3 regions of the Lentibacillus sp. genome follow, and region 2 is predicted to be linked to each of the others. Evidence: riboswitches for the same ligand, from Rfam matches in the RefSeq annotation. Region 2 holds a riboswitch; each other region holds the start of a gene.
What was found. Region 2 has a riboswitch for cobalamin ahead of VK097_RS12465 (ribonucleoside-diphosphate reductase subunit alpha). Riboswitches for the same ligand answer to the same signal wherever they lie in the genome.
Positions count from the first base shown of each region.

Region 1: it holds a riboswitch for cobalamin, as region 2 does, so the genes downstream of both, VK097_RS14075 (ABC transporter substrate-binding protein) here and VK097_RS12465 (ribonucleoside-diphosphate reductase subunit alpha) in region 2, are expected to answer to the same signal.
Region 3: it holds a riboswitch for cobalamin, as region 2 does, so the genes downstream of both, VK097_RS12210 (DUF4430 domain-containing protein) here and VK097_RS12465 (ribonucleoside-diphosphate reductase subunit alpha) in region 2, are expected to answer to the same signal.

Region 1 is NZ_DATGTT010000097.1:13,217-17,505, forward strand. Features, by position in the region: gene VK097_RS14055 (sulfate adenylyltransferase) at 1-671, shown strand, start outside; gene VK097_RS14060 (hypothetical protein) at 892-1,026, shown strand; gene sspO (small acid-soluble spore protein SspO) at 1,128-1,277, shown strand; gene cudC (choline uptake/conversion transcriptional regulator CudC) at 1,650-2,216, shown strand; cobalamin riboswitch at 2,439-2,631, shown strand; gene VK097_RS14075 (ABC transporter substrate-binding protein) at 2,757-3,743, shown strand; gene VK097_RS14080 (FecCD family ABC transporter permease) at 3,706-4,289, shown strand, end outside.
Region 2 is NZ_DATGTT010000068.1:6,867-11,155, reverse strand. Features, by position in the region: gene VK097_RS12465 (ribonucleoside-diphosphate reductase subunit alpha) at 1-1,910, opposite strand, end outside; cobalamin riboswitch at 2,026-2,217, opposite strand; lysine riboswitch at 2,403-2,582, shown strand; gene dapA (4-hydroxy-tetrahydrodipicolinate synthase) at 2,695-3,582, shown strand; gene VK097_RS12455 (BCCT family transporter) at 3,951-4,289, shown strand, end outside.
Region 3 is NZ_DATGTT010000065.1:142,391-146,679, reverse strand. Features, by position in the region: gene VK097_RS12215 (ATP-binding protein) at 1-1,143, shown strand, start outside; cobalamin riboswitch at 1,325-1,521, shown strand; gene VK097_RS12210 (DUF4430 domain-containing protein) at 1,782-2,222, shown strand; gene VK097_RS12205 (ECF transporter S component) at 2,227-2,742, shown strand; gene VK097_RS12200 (ferredoxin) at 2,811-3,065, opposite strand; gene VK097_RS12195 (YpbB family protein) at 3,206-4,252, shown strand; gene VK097_RS12190 (RecQ family ATP-dependent DNA helicase) at 4,257-4,289, shown strand, end outside.

The sequences.
Region 1 (4,289 bases), on a different contig from region 2:
ATTGCACACGTTGTGATCATCAAGCAACAGACCAGACGTGTCCGCATGATGAGCGGTATCGCATCAATATTTCGGGGACGGGTATCAGAGAACTGCTGCGCTATGGTGTGCTGCCGCCAAAGGAAATTGTCCGTCCTGAATCAGCCCGGATTGCAATGCAGGGCATCCAGCCTAAAGGTGTTGATGAAAATAATCAGGCCGTCAGACCAGTTGGAAAGACCATAAAAAGCATCTTTCCATATTATTTAGACAGATCCAGGTTAGGTGGGCCAGAGCGACGTAAAGCGCTTGAGGTGGAAGAACTGACGCTTGACGATTTGGAAGCAGCGATTCTGGATGTACGCTCCAATGCTGATCGCGTTTATAAAGAGATTTTTGAGGAATTCAGTCATGTTTCGGACACATTAAGGTCAACTCAAGCCGGTTGGGTAGCTGATGCGCGTGAATCGCTCTTTAAACAGCAGGAAATGGTCGTTGAGTCCCTGAAGGAAAAAGTGGATAAAGCAGCAGAGAAGGCTTCCGATGAATTTATGTATCAGGACAGGGAAGAAGCAGAACGCGAGCTGGAAGTAGCCCGGCGAATGTTCGACGACATCCCGTCCGTACTTCGATCAGAAGAACTGGGATACAGAATATGGAACCCGCTGCCGTATGATCGCTATCGAAGTTAATAATGGATTTAAAGCATAAATATGCGTATTATTAAAAGGGGATAGCGGCGTGCTATCTCCTTTAATTTGTGATTTTTTACGGTTGGGAACAGTGTATTCAATCGGGGGCGGAGGAAGATAGTGATTGCCATTAATGATGGGAAATCGTGCTGGAAAATGCGTTATGCAGCTTAAGGTAAGGGTGTTAAATGGCGGGCAATTCTATATGGGAGGTAAAATTATGGAATGGAATAATAAGACAGCTATTTTATTATTTATCATTCTTGTGTTCGCCGGAGCAGCTGATATTAAATATAAAGGTTTATTATTTCGGCTGTTGCCTCAGACAGTACAAGAAAAATTGGTTAACATCTAAATAGTGAAAAAACTGCCGAAAAGTTTAGATGTGCCATATGCCATAAATAAACACATGGATAGCCTTCATCTGGGCAAAACTATGACCTGGAGGTGTTTGTAATGGCAAATGACAAAAAAAGAACGAATGGCTTCAGTGACGAGCAGGCAGTAAGGAAGGATCTTACGAGGAAATATGATCATGAATTTGCCAATGAACCGTTAACTGAAACGGAAAAAGCAAACAACAAGAAAACGAAAAAACGCCAGTAAGACATGAAAGGGAGTGGGTTTGGCCACTTCCTTTTTTCTTTAAGCCCATACGGTAATAGATCATGAAAATTGTGTAGTTGTTTGAATTTACAAGGGAAGATAAAAGAAATCAATTGAAAGTGGTGGTTCCAGTAAGAATGCGCTGCTGAAAGACAATTCAAATGACCAGTTATAATTTATGTTAAGATTAACGCAATGGTTATGAAATGTACTGAAACCGCGGATCAAAGTAAAATGGAAAGTGTCATGATATACTTTAAGCATGGTGATTGAAATCACAGTACAAGGGGAATTCTTACATACGCTGGGTTTTAAGTATCTACAGTATTGACAAGAAATCTGAACAACAGAGAAACGGAGGATGGGAGGACCATGGACGAAAAAGAAGTACTTTCCGCTGAATCAAAAATTAACTATGCGGAGCAAGAAGTCATTAATGCGATTGCCGAAACGATGGATTTGTATGGTATAACTCCGTCAATCGGCCGGCTCTATGCCACAATGTATTTTAAGCAGAGTCCAATGACCCTTGATGAAATGAAAGATGAGCTTGGGATGACGAAACCTAGTATGAGCACAGCGGTCCGTAATTTACAGGAAATTAATATTGTCCGGAAAATATGGCGAAAAGGCTCTAGAAAGGATCATTTTGTGGCTGAGAAAAACTTCTTCAATTATTTCGGTCGATTTTTCGGAAGTAAATGGAAAAGAGAAGCCGAGATAAACCTTTTCGCCATCAAACAGGCAGAGGATCAGCTTCAAGAAGTCATTGAGGATGAACAAACCGAGGAAAGTTTACACAAAAAAGCCAGGCAAGATCTTGAACAATTAGAAGATTACAAGAAATACTGTTACTGGCTTCAACAACTTGCGGATTCAATCGAGTCCGGTGAAATTTTTGATTTCTTACCGGCGGATAATTTACATTCAAAGGGATAATTTAGAGGAATATACAGCTGTATTATAGATAGATTATATTTCGGTGTATCAGAACAAATGTATAAAATATATTGGTATGCCCCTGTACAAACATAAATAAAACCTATTCAACGATAAGGGGCGGGATTAAATTGTTGAATAAGAATTTCCCCGCTTTTTTAAAACCAAGCAGAAACGTGACAGATTTTGCAACATTATGTATAATTGGATTCAGCGAATAACTTAATAGTTTTGGGTACAGGTGATTTCAATTTGTGAAATCTTAAAAGGGAAGCTGGTGAAAGTCCAGCGCGGTCCCGCCACTGTAAATTGCGAGCTAGCTGTTATAACCACTGTACATGTGAATGTATGGGAAGGGAAGGTGCAGCAAGTGATGACCAAGAGCCAGGAGACCTGCCTGATGCCTATTGTGCACCAATGCCTACGGGGAATAGGAGGGTGTAAAGGGACAGGTTTAGTTACTGCTCTTTTACATAATCATCTTCATTTCTCGTGAAGATGTTTTTTTATTTTGTATAACATACACTAGGGGGTATTGAAGTGAAAAAGGTTTTATCTTTTTTTCTATTATTAATGCTTACACTGGGTCTTCTGGCCGGTTGCGGTTCTGACAGTCCTGAATCGGAAAAAGAACCTGAGAGTACGGATGAGAGCACTGGGCAAACAGAGGCAGAAGAATCCGCATTTCCATTAACGGTCACCGATGCGCTTGATCATGATATGACGATTGATGAGAAACCGGAGCGGATCGTTTCCTTAATCCCGAGTAATACCGAGATTGCGTTTGCACTCGGATTGGGAGAAGAAATCGTCGGTGTTTCGGACCATGACAATTATCCGGAAGCGGTAGAGAAAAAAGAGCGTGTAGGCGGTCTGGAGCTGAATGTGGAAGTGATCCTCAGTCTGGAGCCCGATCTTGTGCTTGCGCATGCTTCCAGTGCACATAATTCAGAAAAAGCCCTGCAGCAGATCCGTGATGCCGGCATCGATGTATATGTCGTTCATGACGCACAGCAAATCACAGAGGCGTATGAATCGGTTGAACAGATTGGACAAGTTACCGGTACACAGGATAAGGCAGAAGATATCGTCAGCAATATGAAAGAAGAATTTGCAGCTTTGCGTGAAAAGACGAAGGCAATCAGTGATGATGAACGTAAGTCGGTCTTTTTTGAAGTATCACCTGCACCGGAGCTATTTACGGCGGGAAAAAATACGTTTTTTGATGATCTCCTGCAGGTTATCAATGCAGATAATGCAGCAAAAGAGCAGGACGGATGGGTTCAGATGGATCCTGAGGCTATTGTGCAACTCAATCCGGATGTCATTATAACAACATATGGTGATTATGAGGACGATCCGGCAGCGCAAGTCCTCAAGCGTGATGGTTGGAAAGATATGACGGCGGTTGAGAAAGAGCAGGTTTACGATGTGCCGTCAGATATTGTAAGCCGTCCAGGCCCCCGTTTAGCGGAAGGTGCAAAGGAGATTGCTAAAGTTGTTTATCCGGAAATTTTTGACGAATAATCATCTGCTTGCATATGTGCTGGCATTTGCCTTCTTGCTTGTATCGATGCTTGCGGCCATATCCGTTGGCAGTGTATCAGTTCCTGTTTCAGATATCGTCAAAATTATTGGTGCACACGTTTTTCGCTTATCGATAGCTGAGCAGGTTGATTCGATGGATATGAATATTGTTTCGCAAATCCGATTGCCCAGAGTGCTGCTTGCCGGTCTGGTCGGCGCCTCTCTTGCCATTGCTGGAGCGGCATTCCAGGGTCTGCTGCGAAATCCATTGGCAGATCCGTACATTTTGGGCGTCTCTTCCGGTGCATCTGTCGGGGCAGTTGTGACATTGTTTTTTAACATTTCGATTCCTTTTCTGGGGCTTTATACGCTGCCGGCTTTAAGTATAGCAGCCGCTTTATTAACCATTTTATTTGTGCTGTTTTTTGCCAGAAGAGTGGATCGGACGATGCGGGTAGAGACGATTATTTTAACAGGCATTGTCTTCAGTTCGTTTCTGGGGGCGTTTATATCGCTGATTATTGCGTTAACGGGTGATCAGCTGCA
Region 2 (4,289 bases):
TAAAACGGCTTGAATACCGGATCGATACTCGCAGTGGAACCGGCAATCATTGATGTCGACGAATTAGGTGCAACAGCCATCAAGTAGCCGTTTCGGACACCGTGTTCCATCACATCCTGCTTGAGTGACTGCCATTTTTCACCGGTATAGCCTTTGTCGGTAAAATACCGGCCCGTCTGCCATTTGCTGCCTGCAAACGCCGGATAGCTGCCCTTTTCCCTGCTTAGTTCCATGCTGGCTTTAATCGTCAGATATGCGATTTTTTCGTACATCCGGTCAGCGTAATCAACCGCCTCTTCTGTCTCCCATCCGATATTCTTTTTTGCCAGCAGATGATGCCAGCCGAATGTCCCCAGTCCGATGGCGCGGTATTTCTGATTCGTCAACTGTGTCTGTTTAAGCGGCAAAGTATTTATGCCAATCACATTATCAAGCATGCGGACCTGAATGCTGATCAGACGTTCCAGAGCCTTCTCCGGAACAGCCCTCCCGAGATTGATTGAACTCAAATTGCAGACAACATAGTCACCGGGTTTATATTTTTTCACGATGGTGCCATCCGCTTCCGTCAACTCTTCCAAAAATTCGGTCGGTGACTGATTTTGCGTGATTTCCGTACAAAGATTCGAGCAGTAAATCATGCCTTCGTGTGGATTATTGTTCTGCCGGTTCACCTCATCCCGGTAAAACATGAACGGCGTACCGGATTCGAGCTGTGATTTCATAATCCGTTTCATAATATCGATTGCTGGAACGACACGTTTTGTGAGCTCATCAGACCGGACACATTCCAAATAGCGCTCGCGCCACGAACCTGCCCCCTGCTCTTCATCATAGAACTCCTCAAGTGAATACCCCATCACCTGCCGCACCTCATGCGGGTCAAACAAGTACCAGTCACCACGCTTTTCCACTTGTTCCATGAAGTAATCCGGCAGACAGACACCCGTGAAAATATCGTGTGCGCGGAGACGCTCATCGCCATTGTTCAGCTTCAAATCAAGAAACGGCTCAATATCGGCATGCCAGATGTCCAGGTAAATGGCAATCGCGCCTTTTCTCGTCCCGAGCTGGTCAACGCTAACAGCCGTGTTGTTCAGCTGCTTGATCCACGGCACAACACCGCTTGACATCCCTTTGAAACCTTTGATCGCACTGCCGCGGCTGCGGATTTTCCCCATGTAAACACCAATCCCGCCGCCATTTTTCGAAAGCTTGGCAATATCGGTATTGCTGTCATAGATCGACTGCAGACTGTCGTCCACCGTATCGATAAAGCAGCTCGACAGTTGACCGTGTGTTTTACCCGCATTGGTAAGCGTTGGTGTGGCAACCGTCATGTACAGATTGCTGAGCGCCCAATAGGCTTCAGCAACGTATTGGCTGCGATACTCGGGATGCTCATCCTGCATCAGGTGCATTGCGATGACCATCCATCGCTCCTGTGGCAGTTCATATATGTTTTTATCGTGGTCTGTTGCAAGATATCGGGTTGCCAGCGTATACAGACCAAGGTAGTTGAACAACAAATCCCGCTCAGGCTCAATAATGCTGCCAAAATAATCAATTTCCTGTCTGGTGTATGACTTAAGCAGGTTATCTGAATAAATGCCCTTATCCGCCAATCGTGAAATAAGCTGATGAAAATCTCCGTATTGACGGCTGACCTCATACCTCCTATTTACTGCTGCCTGTTCATATAATGTCTGCAGATACAAGCGCTCGCCGACAAATGTCCAGTCAGGATTTGCCTCATCGATATTTTCCAGTGCCAGTCTTATTAAACAATTCTTATCGACCGCACCACCCTTTTCACGTGTTTTTTCCAAAAAAGCTTCCTTATCCACATCCAGCCCTTCAGTTGCCTGTTCAATTAATGACTCAAGATCCTCCGTTATTGTCAGTGTCATGGCTCTGCCTCCTAAAAAAATATTAAAAACCGTTCACCACGGGGATGAACGGTTATAAAACGACAGAAAATATGCAGTATGTTCCCATCGCTTCACCATCTCTTGCCCCGAGGATTGAAACGTACGAACTAAGGCAGGTCTCCTGACTCATGCTTCTGTCTACTGAGGCCCTTCCCATATAGCTGCCGTGAAGCTTGCAATACAGTGGATAGCCTGTTCGTCCACACTTACAGTTGCGGGGACAGTTCCGGATTTTCACCGGATTCCCTTTTAAGACGAAGTTGTCACCTTATTTCTCGGACACTATATATAGTGAATTTAATAACTTTTATTAATATATATTGTATTTAATAGACTATCATAGAAAACATTCTGATGCAATAGATTAAAAGAAAAGATACCTGACGTGGTAATTCCCGAAGTATGCCTTGAAATTCCGGATACCCTGTGGTAGATTGAATATAATTATATATTTTCCATTTCAATTCATTGAAGTGGGGTAGAGGTGCGAAGACCATCAGTACACAGTAGAAGGACTATGGGATCCGCTGATGATTGTGGAAAGGGGTATTCGCCGAAACTTAAGAGAAGCTCATATTCTCGAAGTTGGTTCTGCTATTGAATAAATACAGGACTGTCATATAGGAGACTATATGGAGGGCTATCTTGCGCAAAGAAACGTAAGTAACGTTTCTGCTGCAACAGCGACCCCTCGTTGTTGTTTTTTTATTGCGAAAATGGGAGATAGCCTTTTAAAAACAATTTTAAAAGGATGTGAAAAACGATGAATTTCGGCCAAGTTTTAACCGCAATGGTAACCCCATTCAATCAAAATGGTGATATCGATTTTCAGGCAACACGTACATTGGTGAATTACTTAATCGCAAATGGTTCGGACGGATTAGTCGTAGCGGGGACGACAGGTGAATCCCCAACCCTGACAGATAACGAAAAACTGGACTTGTTCCGCTTTGTCTCACAAGTTGCAGATGGACGAGCAGCCGTCATTGCAGGTACAGGATCAAACAGCACCCGGACTTCCATCGAGCTGACACAGCAGGCGGAAGCGACGGGTATCGATGCAATCATGCTCACAACACCATACTATAACAAACCTTCCCAGGAAGGACTGTATCAGCACTATAAAGCAGTTGCACAAGCGACATCCCTTCCCGTAATGCTTTACAATGTTCCAGGTCGGAGCGCAGTGGCAATTGATCCTGAAACTATTATCCGGCTGTCTGAGATCAGTAACATTGTGTCGGTGAAAGAAGCGAGCGGCGACCTTGATGCAATGACTGACATCATCAGTAAAACGTCTGGAGATTTCACCCTCTACAGCGGTGACGACAATCTGACACTCCCTGTACTGGCGATTGGCGGTAACGGAATTGTATCCGTATCCTCGCATATTATCGGAAGTGACATTAAAAAAATGGTTCAAAGCTTCCAGAACGGTGACGTGCAACGTGCATCTCTTATCCATCAGGAACTTCTGCCGACGATGAAGGCGCTATTCGCACAACCAAGCCCATCACCGGTAAAAGCAGCTCTCAATATGATGGGTATGTACGTTGGAGACGCTCGTCTGCCAATGATGCCGCTGTCGAACGACGAAAAGCAGCAACTTAAGCAAATACTGCCGCCGAATGAAATAACTGAAGCCGGCTAAAGGCCATCTACCCGCTGTATGAACGTTTTTCGAGTTCATACAGCGGTTTTTTTAGCTGCGACCGAAATCTGGAATTTTGTGAACTTCGGGATTTTTATTGTGAACTTCGGGGAGATCAATGTGAACTTCGGGATTTTCCCGGTGAACTTCGGGAAAATTCATGATATCTTCGGGATTTCCTCCTCAATACCCCTTCAGCTCCCACAACACATAACTCTTTACTGTCCAGCGCAATAAGCTTATCAAACTTTATCACGCCCCCATTTTGCCGTACCTTTTATTAATTACCTGCTGCCATTCAAATATTTCACTGCCAATGAATATCCTGCCATCATCTAGAAAAGCTATCGGTAGAAAGGGTGAAAATAATGAACAAAGATTTGATTGACTGGCCGACATTTTTTGGTGCTTTATTCCTATTGGTTGCCGTCTCCATCCCTCTGGCGGTTTTTCCTGAAGCAGGTAAAGAATTTGTGAATATGGCAAATGATTTCATGACTGGCAATTTTGGTGTCTTATATTTAATTTTCGGACTGGCTGCTTTTGCCTTTCTGGTTTTTGTTGCATTCAGCAAAAATGGTCATGTCAAACTTGGTGATAAAGATGAAGAAAAAGAATTTGGCACGATATCATGGGCAGCCATGCTGTTTGCTGCAGGTATCGGGTCAAGTATCCTGTACTGGGGAATGATCGAGTGGGCCTATTAT
Region 3 (4,289 bases), on a different contig from region 2:
ACACGAGGGGAGTTTAACACAAAAGTACCGATATTAACCCACGATGAGATTGGTGAGCTGGCAATGGCTTTTAATCGAATGGGAAGACAGCTGAAATTTCATATCAATGCATTAAGACAGGAAAAGGAACAATTTTCAAGTATCGTCAGTTCAATGGCTGACGGGGTCATAACCTTAAACCGAAACGGTGATATGCTGGTAACCAACCCGCCTGCAGAACATTTCATTGAAAAGCTCCATTACGAAAATGGTATTGAGCCAACCGAGGATAACCCGAAATCCCCTGAGCCACTGAGCGGGATTTTACAAAGTGTTATTCAGGACGAAAAAGAAGTGATCCGGGAAATTAATGCACAGGGACGAACATGGGTCATGATCATGACACCATTGTATGACCAATCTTATGTGCGAGGCGCTGTAGCCGTCATTCGCGATATGACAGAGGAGAGACGTCTGGATAAAATGCGGCAGGACTTTATTGCCAACGTTTCTCACGAATTGCGCACACCTATATCAATGCTGCAGGGTTACAGTGAGGCAATCGTTGATGACGTTGCTGAGTCCAAAGAGGAGAAAAATGAACTGGCGCAGATTATTCATGAAGAGTCACTTCGCATGGGAAGGCTTGTTAATGAACTCTTGGACCTTGCCCGAATGGAAGCAGGTCAGACCATGTTAAACAAGGAAAAAGTTAATGCCGGCAAATTTCTGGAGCGTATCCTGAAGAAATTCAAGGGACTGGCAGAAGAAAATAATGTTCAGCTCATTTCAAAAAACCATCTGAGCATATCCAATATTTCAGTGGACGCCGATCGGATGGAACAAGTATTCACTAATCTTATTGATAATGCAATCAGGCATACTGAAGAAAATGGCTTTGTAAAAGTGATGGTTGAAAATACAAATACTGAGCTTCTAGTGTCGATAGAGGATAATGGAAGCGGCATCCCGGAAGAAGATATACCTTTTGTGTTTGAACGCTTTTATAAAGCTGACAAATCGAGGACGAGAAACGGCAAGAAGAAAGGAACCGGACTGGGACTTGCGATTGCAAAAAATATCGTTGAAACACATGGGGGAACGATCAACGTGAAAAGCATGGCGGATGAAGGTACAACGTTTGAAATTAGGGTTCCGCTGTAGTGCCTGTCACTTTAGCGTTGTGCTGGAAAAACAGAGATGTTTATGATACTATAATGCTGAAATCTTAATAAGAAAAATAGATATTGGTGTAAATACTTAAAGAAGTTGTTCAAAAAGTCCGGTAACAAGGTCACATCGAAATTCTTTTTCTCCGCTTCTCATGCGATGCTCGAAGCGACGCCGCCTCGGACTTCTTGGTCCTTGTTATCCTTTTGAACACGAACTTAATAGGGAATCCAGTGAAAAGCTGGAACTGTCCTCGCAACTGTAAGTGATTGACGAAATAAGGGTGAACCACTGTATGGAATTCCGTACGGGAAGGCCTTAGATTAGGCTTGAATCACAAGTCAGTAGACCTGCCAATATCTAGTGTTTCAATGCTTCGGGGATATGAGCGATTGGGACAACCGAAAACGTGATATAAACTCAGCATATTTTCGATTGTCTTTTAAGCTAACCTATGAAGGAGGTTAGCTTTTTTATTGTTCTGCTGTTGTCAGTCCAGTATTGCTTTTGGTTTCCATCGCTGATTTTCGTTAAGTTGTTTTCCGCTGCTTGAAACTGCGTCGCCTAAAACTTATAAGTCTTTTTTTATCCTTTTTGAGCACAAATTAAAACATAACAAGGAGGAATCGTAAATGAACAAGTTGATTTTACGGATTGCATCGATATTAGTGGTTATTGGACTGATAGCCGGCTGCGGCGCCGGGGGAGAAGATCAATCCGAATCAAACAACAATAATACACGGACTTCAACAAATGAAAACGCAGATGGCGAACTCAGCGAAGATGAAATCCGGATTACGATAAGTAAAGATGAAGGTTCCGAATACATTGCAGAAAAAGAAATTGAGATTGAAGAAGGCACTATTTTAATGGATGTTCTGCAAAAGAATTTTTATGTTAAAACTGAAGAAAATGGACAATTTATCACTTCCATCGAACGAGTTTCCGCCGAGGAGGACGAACAAAAAGCGTGGATATTTAAGGTGAATGGCGAAATGGCAAATGTCGGTGCCGCCGAATATGAATTATCCCCAGGTGATGAAGTAACATTCGATTTACAGGCATGGGAATAATTTTATGAATACTTACAAGCTGACTTTACTAGCTTTGCTCGCTTCACTTGCGGTAGTTGGCAGAAGTGTGTTTGCATTTCTTCCCAACATACAGCCGGTCACATCACTGATTATCATTTGCGGGCTTCTGCTAGGCCCGGCGGCAGCCATCATACTCGCATTGTTAACAACGTTTTTATCAAATATGCTGCTGGGGATGGGAATCTGGACTGTATGGCAGGTTGTTTCCTGGGCTCTGATAGGCTTTATCAGTGGCTTTATGGGGAAATATCCGCGGAGAATTCCGGTATATATCATTGTTGCGTTTGCAGTCTTGAGCGGATTTTTATACGGGTTTATCATATCGTTGACTACGTATTCAATCGCCGGGAAATTTTGGCCTTATTATCTGGCAGGTTTGCCGTTCGATATGTATCACGCTGTTGGCAATGCTGTGTTCATTATTTTACTATATCCGATTATCAGCCATTTCTTTGAAAAATATGCCAATAATCGGTTTTATTTGCAAAATACCAGCTGAATCAGGCTGGTATTTTGTGTTGGTTTTTCTCACCATAACCATTATAATAAAGGAAATGTATGTTTTTCCTAACTGCCCTCATATTTTAATGGATCCCCGTGGAAAGGATTTTCGGCAACCTTAATGGAGTCTGTCGGGCACCCTTCATATGCATCCAGTACATCATCTTCCAAATTCCCGGGTACCTCGGCAGTTCCTTCATTCTCATCCAGAACAACATAAGCCAGCGCCTCATCGTTATAATCGTATATATTGGGGGCGGTGGCACCGCATGCCCCGCAGGCAATACATGTTTCCTGATCCACTATCGTATATTTTGGCATCTAATCTCTCCCTGCTTAAAAGAACCTATCATCACTCATTCTATTGTAAAAAAGTAAGTTATACATTTCAACTGCGCCACAACGTGTTATCATTGATATGAACATATGCAAGTCTATCTGCATATAAAGGGGGGTCTCTATTGCTGTTCGATTACATCATCATGTCTTGCTGCTCCAGATTTAAAGATGGGCGCAGCATTTCTGCAGTCTATCATTTATTGAAAGGAAAACGTTCAATCCAGACGGTGCAGGATTCACATATTTACCAATTGAATCGTTTTTATGGAATATATCCCTCGCTGCAAAAACGGGATTTTGAAGAGCACATACACCAACTGGCTGACGAAGATATGCTGTTACTGAACAATACCAACGCAGCAATGACGACCGTCCGTGGAGAAAATTGGCTACGTGAACAGAAGAAACACGTTCCTGTAAATTATTTTAACGGGATGGAGTATTATCAGAAAGCATCTATTTTTCTTGAACGGCTGCTTCTGCTCATTCAGACAATGACAAACAGCAAAAAAAATAATTTTCATTTCATTCCTGTAGTCGATAAGCGAATCGCAACGAATTGGGTGAAAAGGCAGTATTATCAAACACATCGCTTCCAGGCAAATTTTCTGAACCAACTTTATGAAGAGCTCTATCAATTACTGAAATGTTTTTCAGAGATGGAGGCAAATATTTTTGTTGACAGTCTTACAGGATATAACCATTATGGTATGAGCAGCTTTCAGATTGCTGATCACTATGAAATGAAACAGCTTGATGTCCCATTAGTCAGAACCGCTATCGTTCATCACATGTTGACGATAATAAGCCGAAATACAGCTGCATACCCTCTGTTTACACGTTTTTTGCAAGATCTGCCACAAGAGATGAGAATTACCAGTTCAGCGGGTAAGACAAAAGAACTTTTGGACAGACATTATTCGGCAGAAGATATAGCTATAATGCGTCAATTGAAGTTGAATACAATTTATGACCATGTGGTTGAAATAGCACTGTACGACGAGAACTTCCCGATTGAAGCATATGTAACAGCGGGGGAACAGGCGGAAATCAAGGGTGCTGTAAAAAATATATCATCTTTCAAATTAAAAGCTATCAAACAGGAAGTAAACGAAACCATCAGTTATTTTCAGATACGTCTCGTACTGGCTGTCGAGAAAATATCATAACAAGGTGATTCCTTTGATAAAAGAAAAACTGAATGAA